4 regions of the Devosia sp. LjRoot16 genome follow, and region 2 is predicted to be linked to each of the others. Evidence: predicted binding sites of a transcription regulator. Region 2 holds the regulator's gene; each other region holds the start of a gene.
The links. The regulator PhoB, encoded in region 2, activates phosphate uptake and scavenging genes when phosphate is short. The targets are predictions, from matches to a motif close to TGTCATNNANCTGTCAT.

Region 1: a site for PhoB is predicted at 1,547-1,563, ahead of ACSQ23_RS17310 (bifunctional 2',3'-cyclic-nucleotide 2'-phosphodiesterase/3'-nucleotidase). Genes of this name have one in related genera too.
Region 3: a site for PhoB is predicted at 2,149-2,165, ahead of ACSQ23_RS02880 (PhoX family protein). Genes of this name have one in related genera too.
Region 4: a site for PhoB is predicted at 2,280-2,296, ahead of ACSQ23_RS23605 (YdcH family protein). Genes of this name have one in related genera too.

What each region holds. Positions count from the first base shown of each region.
Region 1 covers NZ_CAXUPH020000003.1:590,175-593,810, forward strand. The annotation lists gene ACSQ23_RS17300 (neutral zinc metallopeptidase) at 1-534, opposite strand, end outside; gene ypfJ (KPN_02809 family neutral zinc metallopeptidase) at 546-1,445, opposite strand; gene ACSQ23_RS17310 (bifunctional 2',3'-cyclic-nucleotide 2'-phosphodiesterase/3'-nucleotidase) at 1,666-3,636, shown strand, end outside.
Region 2 covers NZ_CAXUPH020000001.1:129,669-133,304, reverse strand. The annotation lists gene pstA (phosphate ABC transporter permease PstA) at 1-163, shown strand, start outside; gene pstB (phosphate ABC transporter ATP-binding protein PstB) at 185-994, shown strand; gene phoU (phosphate signaling complex protein PhoU) at 1,013-1,708, shown strand; gene phoB (phosphate regulon transcriptional regulator PhoB) at 1,808-2,509, shown strand; gene ACSQ23_RS00630 (amidase) at 2,557-3,636, opposite strand, start outside.
Region 3 covers NZ_CAXUPH020000001.1:582,861-586,496, forward strand. The annotation lists gene ACSQ23_RS02880 (PhoX family protein) at 120-2,093, opposite strand; gene ACSQ23_RS02885 (putative bifunctional diguanylate cyclase/phosphodiesterase) at 2,432-3,636, opposite strand, start outside.
Region 4 covers NZ_CAXUPH020000005.1:474,843-478,478, reverse strand. The annotation lists gene ACSQ23_RS23620 (monovalent cation:proton antiporter-2 (CPA2) family protein) at 1-484, shown strand, start outside; gene ACSQ23_RS23615 (sulfite exporter TauE/SafE family protein) at 522-1,292, shown strand; gene ACSQ23_RS23610 (VOC family protein) at 1,424-1,810, shown strand; gene ACSQ23_RS23605 (YdcH family protein) at 2,076-2,246, opposite strand; gene ACSQ23_RS23600 (YdcH family protein) at 2,425-2,640, shown strand; gene ACSQ23_RS23595 (TetR/AcrR family transcriptional regulator) at 2,814-3,530, shown strand; gene ACSQ23_RS23590 (hypothetical protein) at 3,576-3,636, opposite strand, start outside.

The DNA of each region.
Region 1 (3,636 bases), on a different contig from region 2:
GGCCCCCTTCAGCGATTGCAGCGCCACCAGGTCGGTAAACACCCCGAGCGCCCATTGCACGTGATGCCCATAGGCCTCGGCCACCAGGTAGGCCATGGCGTAGTCGGCGCCGAGCGGGAATTTGGCGCGCAACCGCTCGTAGGCGCTGGTGTCCACATACACCAGCCGATTGTCGGGACAGTAGAACACCGTCAGGTCCTTGCCCGCCATGCCGCAGCCGAAGGCGCTCGAGCTCTCGACCACGCTCATCGTCACCCGCGGAAAACGGATCGCCGTCTGCCAGAAGAAGCGCCGCCACATCAGCTCCGCCTCGCTGCCGACGATCGGCGGATAGGCGGCGATCTGCTCGAGGCTGGCCGAGCTCGCCGGCACGCCGGTGATCGAGGTCGGCGGTGGTGGCGGCGAAACCTTGCCGCTGATCAGCGTGATCGGATTGATCCCCGCCAGCATGACGATCACCACGCCCAGCGCCAGGACGCCGGACCAGCCGAACCGCTTCACATGCGGCAGTGCACCCGCGGGGATCAGCCCCATCTTTGCTGTTCCTAGATCGAACCCTTGAACGTATCGCACTGGGTCACGTCGCCAGTCTGCATGCCTTTCTTCAGCCACGCCATGCGCTGCGCCGAGGTGCCGTGCGTGAAATTGCGCTCGGCTACCTGCCCGCGGGTCAACGTGTCGTCGCCGATGGCATTGGCGGCGGTGATCGCCTCCTCGGTATCGCCCTGTTCCAGCAGGTTCTCGCGGTTGACGTAGTTCGCCCACACCCCGGCATAGCAGTCGGCCTGCAGCTCGACCCGCACGGAGTAAGCGTTCTGTTCCCCCTGGCTCATCGAGGCGCGGGCCCGATTGAACTCCGGCAGCACCCCGGTCTGATCCTGCACGGCATGGCCGATCTCGTGCGCGATCACATAGGCCTGGGCGAAATCGCCCGGCGCGCCGAACTGGCGGCGCAGCTGATCGTAGAAGCTGAGATCGATATAGACCTTCTTGTCGTTCGGGCAATAAAACGGCCCCGAAGCCGATTGCGCCGTGCCGCAGGCCGATTGCGTGGCGCCCGAGAACAGCACCACCTTGGGCGGCTGGTAGGTCAGGTTGTTCTGCTGGAACACCTCACCCCAAAGGGTCTCGGTGTCCTTGACCACCACGCCGACGAAGTTGGCGAGTTCGTCCTCGCCGGCATTGCTCGGAGGCGGCGCCCATTGCTGGCTCTGCGAGGTCGTCGTACCGCCACCACTGCCGGTCAGCACGTCGAGCGGGTTTTGCCCTGTGGCGAACCAGATGATGCCCAGGACGATAATGATGCCGACCAGCCCAAGGCCGCCGCCGCCGGCGCGTCCCATCGGGATCGGAATACGGCCGCCGCCCAGGCCGCCCATGTTGCCGCCACCCTGGCCGCGCCGGTCCTCGATGTTCGAACTGCGCTCACGCCCTTGCCACTTCATCCGGAATCTCCATGGGACCAGCCCAGTAACAATACTGCCATTCGTCTTGCGACAGCAAATTTGACCAAACGGTCCAGAAAGGCCACTGTCACAATTGCCGTCGTCATTGCAACGTCACGTCGCGGCGGCATCTGAGCCCAGATCGCCATGCGGGATAACCGGCCAGGAGAGCCGACGTTCCGTCTGGTCGCGCTTTCTTCAAATGTTGTGGGAGACGTCAATGAACTACAATTACTCAATTTCCCGCCGCGCCTTCCTCGCCGGCTCGGCGACGCTTGGCGCCGCCGTGGTGCTGCACCCCTTCGCGGTGCAGGCAGCCGCCGGCCAGGCGCACCTCCGCCTGATGGAAACCACGGACCTGCATGTCGCGGTTTTCCCTTATGATTATTATGCCGATGCGCCCAACGACACGCTCGGCCTCGCCCGCACCGCGGCGATCATCGACGCCATCCGCGCTGAAGCCGGCAACTCGGTCCTCATCGACAATGGCGACGTCATCCAGGGCAACCCGATGGGCGATTACATCGCCTACGAAAAGGGCCTGACCAACGAGCCGCACCCGATCATCGCTGCCATGAACACCCTCGGCTACGAGGTCGGCACGCTCGGCAACCATGAGTTCAACTACGGCCTCGAGTTCCTCGACGCCGCCATCGCTGCCGCCAACTTCCCGATCGTTTCGGCCAACCTCGCCAAGGGCGAACTCGGCGCCGATCCGCTGGCCGACACTACCTATGTCGCGCCCTACAAGATCATCGAGAAGGAACTGGTTGACGGCGCCGGCGCCAAGCAGACCATCAAGCTGGGCTTCATCGGCTTCCTGCCGCCGCAGATCATGACCTGGGACAACACCCATCTCGCCGGCAAGGTCGATACCCGCGATATCGTCGAGACGGCCAAGGCCTATATTCCCAAAATGCGTGAGGAAGGGGCCGACCTGGTCATCGCGCTCGCCCATACCGGCATCGCCGCCGATACCGGCCTGCCCAAGGCCGAGAACGCCGCGCTGCAGCTGGCGGCCGTCGAAGGCCTCGACGTCATCGTCACCGGTCACCAGCATTTGGTGTTCCCCAACTCCAAGGATTTCGAGGGCCTCGAAGGCGCCGATCTCACCGCCGGGACGCTCGCCGGCAAGCCCGCCGTGATGGCAGGCTTCTGGGGCTCGCATATGGGCCTGATCGACCTGCTGCTCGAAAAGGCCGATGACGGCAAGTGGAGCGTCGTCTCCCACACCGCCGAAGCCCGCCCGATCTTCGAGCGCGTCGAGGGCAAGGTGAAGCCGCTGGTCGAAAGCGTCGCCGGTATCCTCGCCGCCGCGCAGGACGATCACGACGAGACCCTCGCCTATATTCGCCGCCCGGTCGGCGAGACGGCCGCGCCGCTCCACTCCTACTTCGCGCTGGTCGCCGACGATCCGAGCGTCCAGATCGTCAACATCGCCCAGAAGTGGTACCTCACGCAGATGCTGAAGGGCACCGAGTACGAGGCCCTGCCGATCCTCTCTGCCGCCGCGCCGTTCAAGGCCGGTGGCCGTGGCGGTCCGGACTATTACACCGATGTGCCCGTGGGGCCGGTGGCGATCAAGAACGTCGCCGATCTCTACCTCTATCCCAACACCATCCAGGCCGTGGTGATCACCGGCCAGGACGTGCAGAACTGGCTCGATCGCTCGGCCGGCATCTTCAACCAGGTGGCATCGGGCGGCGCCGACCAGCCGCTGATCAACCTCGATTTCCCGGCCTACAACTTCGACGTCATCGACGGCGTCACCTACAAGATCGATGTCACCAAGCCATCGAAATACGGCCCCAAGGGTGAGGATATCGGCAACACCGAGAGCCGCATCATCGACCTGCAATTCGACGGCAAGCCGATCGATCCGGCCCAGAAGTTCGTGGTCGCCACCAATAACTATCGCGCCGGTGGCGGCGGCACCTTCCCGGGCATCGGGCCCGACAAGATCGTCTTCAAGGGCCCCGATACCAACCGCGATATCATCGTGCGCTACATCATCGAGCAGAAGACCATCGAGCCCAAGGCCGACAGCAACTGGTCGCTCGCCCCGATTGGCGGCACCGTGCTGTTCGAGACCGGCCCGAAGGCCGCCGAGCATCTCGCCGACGTCACCGCGGTGAAGATCGAGGCCACCGGCAAGACCAGCGAAAACGGCTTCGGCGAATACCGCATCACC
Region 2 (3,636 bases):
TCCGGCGACCGCTTTGCCCGTGCAGATCTACATGTGGGCCAACGAGGCCGAGCGCGCCTTCGTCGAGCGCACCTCGGGCGCCATCATCGTGCTGCTGCTGTTCCTCGCCCTGATGAACCTCGCCGCCATTCTCCTCCGCCGCCGCTTCGAGCGCCGCTGGTAACCCCTGACCTGGATGACCGACATGTCCCTCGAATCTGCTGCGACCCTTGCCGCTCCCGTCTCGCGTCCTAACGCCCTGCCGAAGATGACCGGCGAGAATGTCGGGGTGTTCTATGGAGCCAAACAGGCGCTGTTCGACGTCAACCTGAAGATCGAACAGTTCAACGTCACCTCGCTGATCGGCCCTTCGGGCTGCGGCAAGTCGACATTTCTCCGTTCGCTCAACCGCATGAACGACACCATCGACGGCTGCCGCGTCACCGGCAAGATCAACCTCGACGAGGACGATATCTACGACCCGTCGATCGACGTGGTGGAACTGCGTGCCCGCGTCGGCATGGTGTTCCAGAAGCCCAATCCGTTCCCCAAGTCGATCTACGAGAACGTCGCCTACGGCCCCAAGATCCACGGCATTGCCCGCAACAAGGCCGACCTCGATGAGATCGTGCACTCCTCGCTGCGCCGCGCTGGCCTGTGGAACGAAGTGAAGGACCGCCTGCAGGAGCCGGGCACCGGCCTTTCCGGTGGTCAGCAGCAGCGCCTCTGCATCGCTCGCGCCATCGCCACCAAGCCCGAAGTGCTGCTGATGGACGAGCCCTGCTCGGCGCTCGATCCGATCGCCACCGCCGTCATCGAGGAACTGATCGACGAACTGCGTGAGAACTTCACCATCGTCATCGTCACCCACTCCATGCAGCAGGCCGCCCGCGTCAGCCAGAAGACCGCGTTCTTCCACCTCGGTAAGCTCATCGAGGAAGGCAAGACCGAGGACATCTTCACCAATCCCAAGAACAAGCAGACGCAGGACTACATTACCGGCCGTATCGGCTGACCCGAGAGGAACTCGAGAATGGCATCGCTCAACGAGCACATCGTTTCCTCTTACGAGGACGAACTCACCAACCTCAACAAGGCAATTTCCGAGATGGGTGGCATGGTCGAACAGGCCATCACCGAGTCGGCTGTCGCCTTGCTCAAGCTCGATCACAAGCAGGCCCAGGACGTGCGCCTGTTCGACAAGAAGATCGACGAGATGCAGCAGCGCATCAATGACGCGGCGGTGTCGATCATTGCGCGCCGCCAGCCGATGGCGGCGGACCTGCGCATGGTGGTGACCTCGATCCAGGTCGCCAATGACCTCGAGCGCACCGGTGATATGGCCAAGCAGTTGGCCAAGCGCGCCATGCAGATCGAGTCCCTCGGTCTCGCGCCAAAATTCTACAATGGCGTCAAGCACATGAAGGAACTGGTGGCGCGGCAGCTGAAGAGTGCCATCGATGCCTACCTCAACCGCGACTCTGCTGCGGCCGTCGAGGTCTGCAGCCGCGATGACGAAGTCGACGCGATGTACAACTCGCTGTTCCGCGAACTCCTCACCTATATGATGGAAGATCCGCGCAACATCACGCAGTGCACGCACCTGCTGTTCTGCACCAAGAGCCTCGAGCGCGTCGGCGACCATGCGACCAACATCGCCGAAGCTGCCTATTACCTCGAAACCGGTCGCCACCTCGGCGCCGAGGAACAGCAGCGCCAGCCGCGCTAAGTCCCTTCGCCGTCTCATTGCGACGGCGAAGGTCTAAGCCTTTGATTTACAGAGCTTTCAGGTCCGTAGCTTTCCTGAAAGCGCTCTAGGGGTGATCCGATGTCAGCCACCATCCTGATCGTCGAAGACGAAGCCGATCTGGCCGTCCTGCTGCGCTACAACCTCGAAGCCGAAGGCTTCCGGGTCGCCACTGCCGCCTCGGGCGACGAGGCGGTGGAGCGCATCCGTGACGGCGTTCCGGATCTGATCCTGCTCGACTGGATGTTGCCGGGCCTTTCCGGCATCGAACTCTGCCGCCGCTGGCGCTCACGCGAGGAAACCGCGCGCACCCCGATCATCATGATCACCGCCCGCGGCGAGGAAGAAGAACGCGTCCGCGGCCTTGCCACCGGCGCCGACGATTATGTGGTGAAGCCGTTCTCGATCCCCGAGCTGCTGGCCCGCATCAACGCGCTGCTCCGCCGTTCGAGCCCGCAGCTCGTCACCGCGGTGCTGAAGGCCGGCGACCTCGAGCTCGATCGCACCAGCCACCGCGTCCGGCGCGGCGGCCGCGAGGTGCATCTCGGCCCCACCGAATACCGCCTGCTCGAATACCTGATGCGCCACCCCGGCCGCGTCTACTCCCGCGAGCAGCTGCTCGATGGCGTATGGGGCAACGACGTCTATGTCGACGAGCGCACCGTCGACGTGCATGTCGGGCGCCTGCGCAAGGCGATCAACCGCCACCGCGACGCCGACCCGATCCGCACCGTCCGCGGCGCCGGCTATGCGTTTGACGAGCGGTTTGCGGCGGTCAGCTGAACGCCACATCAAGGGTGGGGGTGCCCCACGCTCTGATGTGGAGCCCCCTAAATCACCCGCTCCGCGCAGATCCGATAACTGTCCGCCCACGGCCGCAGCCGCTCGAACGTCGCGCTGGCCGCCAGCACATCGGCATCGGCATAACGCCGGCCGATGATCTGCATGCCGACCGGCAGCCCATCCACCAGTCCGGCCGGGATCGACGCAGCCGGATGCCCGGTGAAGTTGAGCGGGTAGGTGAGGCACCAGCCGATCCCCTGGTCGACCGCCTCGCCGTTCACCTCGCGCGGCCCGTGCGTATTGCCACCAACCTCGTTCTTCACCGGCAGCGCGGCAACCGTCGGGGTGATCACCAGGTCATAGGTGGCGAACGCGGCCTGGAACGCGTCGTAAATCTCCGACCGCATGGCCTGGTCGCGTCGGAGGTCGGCTGCCGTCATCGTCTGCCCGTAGCTTTCGATCCAGTGCAGGTACTCCGGCGGGAAGTCGCCGCGGTGGTCCGCCAGAAGGTCGAGCCCGCCCGCCTTTACCGCCTCCAGTGTCCCCATGTTCAATGGCATCATCAGCCGCAGCCAGAGCTCGCTCAGTTCGCGCTGCGAATAGCGGATGCCGAGCTTGATCTCTTCGACGTGCGCGCCGGCTTCGCTGAACGCCGCGACGGCCCGCTGTACCGTTTCCGCCACCCGCGGATCGACCGGGAACACATCGAGGTTGGGGCTGTAGCCGATCCGGAAACCCTTGATCGATTGCTTCAGCGCACCGAGATAGTCGACCGTCTCGCTAAGGCTCAGCGGGTCGCGCGGATCGTACCCGCCGAGCACACTCATCGCCAGCGCCGCATCTTCCACCGTGCGGGTGATCGGCCCCTCGAACACATAGGGCAGGTCGCCGGCAAAGGCGTTGGGTCGCATCACCACCGGCACGCGCCCGAAAGCCGGCTTGTAACCATAGACTCCGCACCAGGCTGCCGGGATGCGGATCGAGCCGCCGGCATCGGTGCCCTCGGCGATCGACACCAAGCCGTCGGCGACGATCGCCGCGCTGCCGCCCGATGAACCGCCCGGGTTGCGTGTGGTATCGAACGGGTTATTGGTCGCCCCGAACAGGTAGTTGTCGGTCACCCCGCG
Region 3 (3,636 bases), 450 kb from region 2:
GGGGGAGGTGAAGAGACGGAGCTCTGTCTTCGTTCGTGCCAAGTGAACCAGCGGAGCACCTCCCCCTTCATGGGGGAGGATGGGAGGGCGCCGTCTGCTTCAGTTAGCCCGCCCTGCCCTCAGCTGCCGATCACCCCGCCATCGTCCTTGCTGATCACCACCAGCGAGGGGCGCGGGCCCTGGCCGTCGATGAAGTCGGGCCAGTTGGTGCCGGCGTCGGCAATCGAGGTGGAATCCTCGCCGTCTTCGAGGCGAAGTTCACCGGGGTGCTGGATGGAGAGGAACATGGTCTTGCCGTCGGGCGTGAAGGCCGGCGAGCAGACTTCCGAGCCGACCGGCGGCGAGTAGAACAGTTTTGGCAGGGCCTTGCCGTCCCCTTCGGTATCGACCGCATAGAGCGCATCGTTGAAGCCGGCATCGGGCGGGCCGTCGGTGGTGACCCAGAGGCGGCCGGCGGGATCGACCGACAGGTTGTCCGGGTCGGTGAACCAGCCATTGGCCGAGGTCTCGGGGTGGCAGAGCGCATGCGCGGCCGGATCGGTCGGGTCGCCGCAGAGGATGAAGGCGTCCCAGGTGTAGTCGGTGGCGGCATGGTCGGGCGCCTCGGGGGCACCGGGCGGGGTGAGCTCGAGGATGTGTCCGTCGGGGTTGGGGGCGCGGGTATTGGCGACGTTGACCTGCTCCCCGGCATCACCCTCGCCGGCCGGCAGGCGATCCTCATTCTCGGTCATGGCGATATAGATGCGACCGGTTTTCGGGTGCGGCACGAAGCCTTCCGGTGCGTCCATCGGAGTGGCGCCGAGCAGGTCGGCAGCCATGCGGGTGCGGAGCACCACGTCGGCCTGGCTGTGAAAGCCATTCTCCGGCGTCAGCGGCCCCTGCCCCTGCACCAGCGGCAGCCAGCTCAGCTTGCCGTCGGCATCGAAGCGGGCGGTGTAGAGCGTCCCCTCATCGAGCAGGTCCTTGTTGGCGGCGCGGTCGGTGGGATTCCACGGTTTCGAGGTGACGAACTTGTAGAGGTACTCGAAGTCGTCATCGTCGCCCATATAGAGGACGACGCGGCCATCGGGCGCCACGGCGACCTGCGCCCCCTCATGGGTGAAGCGGCCGAGCGCGGTGCGCTTCACCGGCTTGGCCGTGGGATCGAACGGATCGATCTCGACCACCCAGTCGAACTTCAGCCACTCGTTGGGCTCGTTCTCGAATTTCAGACGCGCGTCAATGCGGCCCAAAGCATAGCCGTCGTTCTCGTCTTCATCCCAGCCCTGGCGCTCGACCAGCTCCTGGTCGGGCAGCGTGGTGTAGTCGCCGGCGAAGATATCCATGCCGCCTTCCTCGCCCGAGAGCATGGTGCCCCACGGGGTGATGCCGCCCGAGCAGTTGGAAATCGAGCCGAAGACGATGGTGCCGGTGGGGTCGATGCTGGTCTTCAAGCGATCGTCGCCAGCGGCAGGACCGCTCAGCCGCATCTCGGTGCCCATATGGACGCGGCGGTTGTACTGGCCGTCGGTGATGACCTGCCATTCGCTGCCGGCCTTTTTGACCTCGACGACGGAGATGCCGGTGGACGCGGCGACCGCGCGGATCTGCTCGTCGGTGAGCTTTTCCCGGTAATCCTCATCGGTCATGCCGGGGAACATCAGGTAGGGCGAGGCATATTCGTGGTTCACCACCAGCAGGCCATGGTCGTTCGCCTCGCTGCCCTGCGGCAGCGGCAGGAAGGCGGTGAAGTCGTTATTGTAGCCGAACTGCTTTTCGGCCGCGGCGCCATCGAGGCTGGCGATGTCAAAGGCCGGACTGTCGGCGAACAGCTTGTCGCCCCACTTGATGAGGATCTGGCGAGAGTAACCTTCGGGCCAGTGGTCGGTCTTGTCGGTGACGCGGCTCAGCTCGGGAAAGGTGAGGCTCGAGGGCGAGTTGGTGGCGGCGGCAGCGCGGCTGAAGCCGAGGCCGGAGGTGGCGAGCGCGGCGCCGGCAAGCAGCCCCTTCAGCACGGTGCGGCGCGAATAGCCCTCGGCCATCAGGTCGGAATATTTGGTGGTGAAGGACTGCCGGCGCGTCGGGCGCGCGCGGGTTTTCAAACGATCGGTCATGCTGACGCTCCCTGGAAATATGCGGGGATGCGTGCACGCGGCAGGCGAAGCTGCCGTGACGGTTCGATGACGGTCGGGTGACGGGGGGCGGTTCACCATTGATCGGCAATGCCTTGCACCGCCCGTGCCGAAGCACCCCCTCGCCCCTCTGGGGAGAGGGCTGGGGTGAGGGGCGCCAAGCACGCCGGCATCAAACGCGGCCCGCATCGCAGCAACGGCCGCTCATTTAGTGTGCTTGGCTACCCCTCACCCTGACCCTCTCCCCAGAGGGGAGAGGGGACGCGAGACCAATGGCGGTGACAAATGGGGGGACTTTGCGAGCCAACTCAGCCGTGAACCTACCCCGCTTCGCGCTCTTCGAACGGCGCCTCGGGCATGGCGTCGGAGGCGAGGACCAGGCGGCGGACGGCGTCGCGGGCCATCGGGCGGGAGATCAGGTAGCCCTGCGCCTCGGTGTAGCCGGCAGCATGCACGCCGCGCAGTTGCTCGGCGGTCTCGATGCCCTCGGCAGTGGTTGCCATCATCAGGCGGGCGCCGATATCGGCTACCGCAGCGACGATGGTCTCGGCGCCTTCGGCGCTGTCGAGCGCTCTGATGAAGGTGCCATCGATCTTGATCTTGTCGAACGGGAAGGCCAGCAGGTAGCCGAGCGCCGAGAAGCCGGTGCCGAAATCGTCGAGCGCGATACGGACACCCAGGGCGCGGAGCTGGCGCAGGGTATCGAGGCTCTGCTCGGAGTTTTCGAGGAACACCGACTCGGTGATTTCGATCTCGACCCGCTCGTGGGCGATGCCGGAGGCAGCGAGGGCCTGGACCAACGTGGTGAGGAGACTGCCGCGCACCAGCTGCACCGACGAGACGTTGACGGCGATCTTCAGATCACCGGGCCAGCGGGCCGCCTCGGCGAGGGCCTCGCGGATCACCCAATCGCCGATCGGAACGATCAGGCCGGTCTCCTCGGCGACCGGGATGAAGTCGCAGGGTGGCACCACGCCGCGCTCCGGGTGCTGCCAGCGCAGCAGCGCCTCGAAGCCGGAAAAGGCGTGAGTGCGGAGGTTGAGGATGGGCTGGAAGTGCAGCTCGAATTCGCCGAACTCCAGGGCCCGGCGCAGGTCGGCCTCGAGCCGGCGGCGATCGACGCCGATGCGGTTGAGTTCGGGTTCGAAGCTGCGGATGGCGCCGCGACCGTCGCGTTTGGCGGCGTAGAGCGCAACGTCGGCATTGTGCAGCAGCTCGTCGGGCTCATTCCCATCGGCGCCGCCCACCGCGATGCCGATGCCGACGGCGATGGTCAGCACCTGACCGTCGAGGTCGTAAGGCGAGACGGTGGCGGCGCAGATGCTGGTCGCGAGGTCGAGGGCGCTTTCGGCGTCGCCACCGCGATGCAGCACGGCGAATTCGTCGCCGCCCATGCGGGCGGCACTGTCCGTAGGGCCGAGACAGCCGCCGAGGCGGGCGGCGAACTGCTTCAGCAGCGCATCGCCGGCCGCGTGGCCGAGGCTGTCGTTGATGGCCTTGAAGCCATCGAGATCGAGGCAGAGCA
Region 4 (3,636 bases), on a different contig from region 2:
CGGGCGCCTCGAGATTCTGCGCGCCGCAGGCGCCGACAAGGCCAGGATGATCGTCATCGCCGTGGCCGGCGGTGAGCGCATCCTCGGCATCGCCGAGCTGATCCGCCGCAACTATCCAGACGTCATCGTCGCCGCCCGTGCCGTCGACCGCTCGCATGCCCACGACCTGATGGCGCTCGGCGTACAGGTGATCGAGCGCGAGACCTTCCGCGCCGCCATCAAGCTGGGCGAGGACGCGCTGCTGGCGCTCGGTCGCGACAAGGCGGAGGCCCACCGGGTGGCCGAGGCGTTCGAGCAGCACGACACCCGCATGCTGCACGAAAGCTACGCCGTGCGGCACGACCAGGCCGCCTATATCGGCTTTGTCCGCCGCTCCACCGAAATGCTCGATGCGGTGATGAAGGCGGATCGAGAACAACACCCGGAACCGGGGCATTCTGCTGAAGGCGATATTGACAACAAGGCGCCGCGGGCCTCCGAGTAGCGCCTGTCTGTCTTCCCACCGGTCGCCCCCTTTCCCCATGCCCGATCTCTATTTCTGGACCGTCGCAGTCCTCGCGGTCTTCATTGTCGCCCTGAGCAAATCCGGGCTGGTAGGGAGTCTCGGGCTGGTCGGGGTGCCACTCCTCAGCCTGGTGATGCCGGCGCGCGACGCCGCGGGGATGATGCTGCCCCTGCTGCTGGTCATGGACGCCATTGCCGTCTGGACCTACCGCAAGGATGCCGACTGGCGCATCCTCAAGATCATGCTGCCGGGCGCCTTCGTGGGGACCGTTGTCGGCTGGGTGCTGTGGAGCTTTGTCTCCGACGCCATGGTGCTGCTGTTCGTCGGTATCCTGACGCTGCTGTTCATCCTCGATGCGCTGCTGCCGCTGCGCAAGAAGCTCGAGGGGCTGCCGCCGTCGCGGACCTGGGGCACCTTCTGGGGCGGCGCGGCCGGTTTCACCAGCTTCATCAGCCACACCGGTGGGCCGCCCTTCCAGATCTATGTGCTGCCGCAGAAGCTGACGCCGGTGATCTTTTCAGGCACCACTGCCTTCTTCTTCGCCATCGTCAACACCGCCAAGCTCGTGCCGTACTTCTTCCTCGGCCAGCTCAACGTCGCCAATCTGGAACGGGCCGCGGTACTCGCCCCACTCGCCATTGCCGGGGTGATCATCGGCGTCTGGCTGGTGCGGCGAATTTCAGTGAAGCGGTTTTACCAGCTTACGTATTGGTTGGTGTTCCTGCTGTCGCTGAAGCTGATCTATGATGGCGCCGTCGGGGTGTTCTTCACCAGCGCCGCTGCCTAAAGCATCCCACCATTTCGGTGAGATGCTCTCAGTCTTTGACTTGGTCGCGTTTTCGAATCGGAAGGGCCTGTGATCCCCGCCTTCGCGAGACGGGCTTTTCCTGACCTCCAGGGTGCAACAAGAGCAAGAACATGAGCATCGACTATCGCCTCGACCATATCGCGCTGCTGGTTCGCGACCTCGACGAGACGGCGAAATTCCTCACCGAGGTGCTGCAGATCCGCGAAGTGCCCGACCCGATGGGCGGCACCCATATCCGCTGGTTCGAGTTCGGCAACAGCCAGCGCTTCCATATCCAGGCGGGCGACATCAGCCGCACCCATGTGGAAAAGCGCACGCACTTCGCGCTCTCCGCTCCAGATTTCGAGGCAGTGCTCAAGCATCTGCGGGCGCTGGGCACGCCGTTCTCCGACATGCAGGGCAACCCGGGCGCAGTGAACACCCGCCCCGACGGCATGCGCGCTGTGTTCGTAGAGGACCCCAACGGCTACTGGTTCGAGATCAACGATTTCAGGTGAGCGTCCACCCCGGAGCGCCGGTGGTTGTGGACCCCCACCCCTGCCCCCTCCCCGCAAGGGGGAGGGAGACCCTCACACTGATATCGGGGCTGTCGTCTCCCTCCCCCTTGCGGGGAGGGATCAAGGGTGGGGGTCCACAGCCACCGGCGGCAGCGTAGCGCAGCGCAGCTGGGTGGGGTGGCCCCGCGCTCCAAACGCCGCCCATGAAAAAAGGCCGCGGCGCTTGCCGTGGCCCTCACAACTGCATGGGATTCTGTTTGTTTCCTCAGGCCTCGCTGAGCATTCGCGTCAGCTCGTCCTTGATCTCCAGTTTCTTCCGCTTCAGTGCCGCGACGTACAAGTCATCGTGGCTGGGGTGGCTCATTTCATCCTCGATCTTCCGGTCCAATTCCCGGTGACGCCGCTCGAGCGATTCGACGTGGCCTTCAGTCGTCATGACAACTCCTCTCCAGCTTTTCGACGCAGTGATCGTCACAAAAATTTCACGCGCTGTCGATGTGCAAGACTGCAACACATCGCCGCTGGTGCAAAATCAGGTGCAAATCTCCGACCGATCGGCTAACCCTTTTCGCACGGGCATTTCGCCTCGCTGAGGGACCTCGTCAACCGCTGCGATGCTGCCGCTCACCAAGGAACAAGAAGCCGCGCTGGGTCTGGAACTGGCTGCAAAACGCCAGGAACATGCCGACCTCGACGCCGCCATTCACACCCTCTCATCGTCCGGCTACTCCGACCAGATGCTGATTCAGCGCATGAAGAAGCGCAAGCTCACCCTGAAGGATCGGATCGTGCAGCTCGAGAACATCCTGCTGCCCGACATCATCGCCTGACGGCAGGGCGCCTCCGGAAGCCAAGCAGCCGCTTCCCGTCTGAGCGCCGGCATCAAAGACCTGCCTGCGTCGGCGCGCCGCGCTCCACATTCATCACGCAGCGTGCTACACAGCTGACCGACCGCTGGTCGGTCCATGATATTGACGCGTGCGACTGTCCTTGGGAGGGCGGAATGCCGTTTCCTCGAATTGTGAAGAGCGCCCCGGCGCGGCGCGACGAAATCCTTGATGCGGCGCAGCGATTGTTCGCCCGCAATGGCTATGACTCGACCTCGGTCAGTCAGATCATCGCCGACGTCGGCGTGTCGAAGGGGGCATTTTACCACCATTTCGAATCGAAAGAGGACCTGGTCGAGGCCCTCGCCTGCCGCTATGCGCGCCAGACCGCAGCGCTGACCGAAGCCGAACTCTCCGACCCAACGCTCGATGCGTTCTCCAAGCTCGCCGGTTTCCTCGGCACCATGCGCCGCCACAAGACCGAGACCGCGGCGGAACTGCGCGCCACCTTCGAGCCGATGTTCCGGGCCGAGAACCTGCAGCTGTTCGAGCGCACCCAGCGCGCTGTCACCGAAGTGGTGCGGCCGATCCTGACGCGCATCATTGTCGAAGGCGTTGCCGAGCAGACCTTCGATACGCCGGATCCGGAAAGCGCCGCCGAGACCATCATGCACCTGATGACCTCGAACCGGGAGTTGATCGTCGAGCTCTACCAGACCCGCGACCGGCTGCATTTCGAGCGGCTGTCGCAGCGCCTGCTCGACAAGATGGAATATCTGGGCACCGTCATCGACCGCATCCTCGGGCTGCCGGAGGGCTCGATCGAACTGGCCGATCGCACCGCCCTCGATGCGCTGGCCTGCGCCCTGGACCGGCCGCCGACCGCTGCCTGACCAAAAGGACGAGCGCTAGCCGCTTGCGCTCGGCGGGGCTCTTCCCTAAGGGTGAAAACCACGGAGCGTAGTCAGCAAAAGTTGCAGACTTTTGCGATTCGACTGC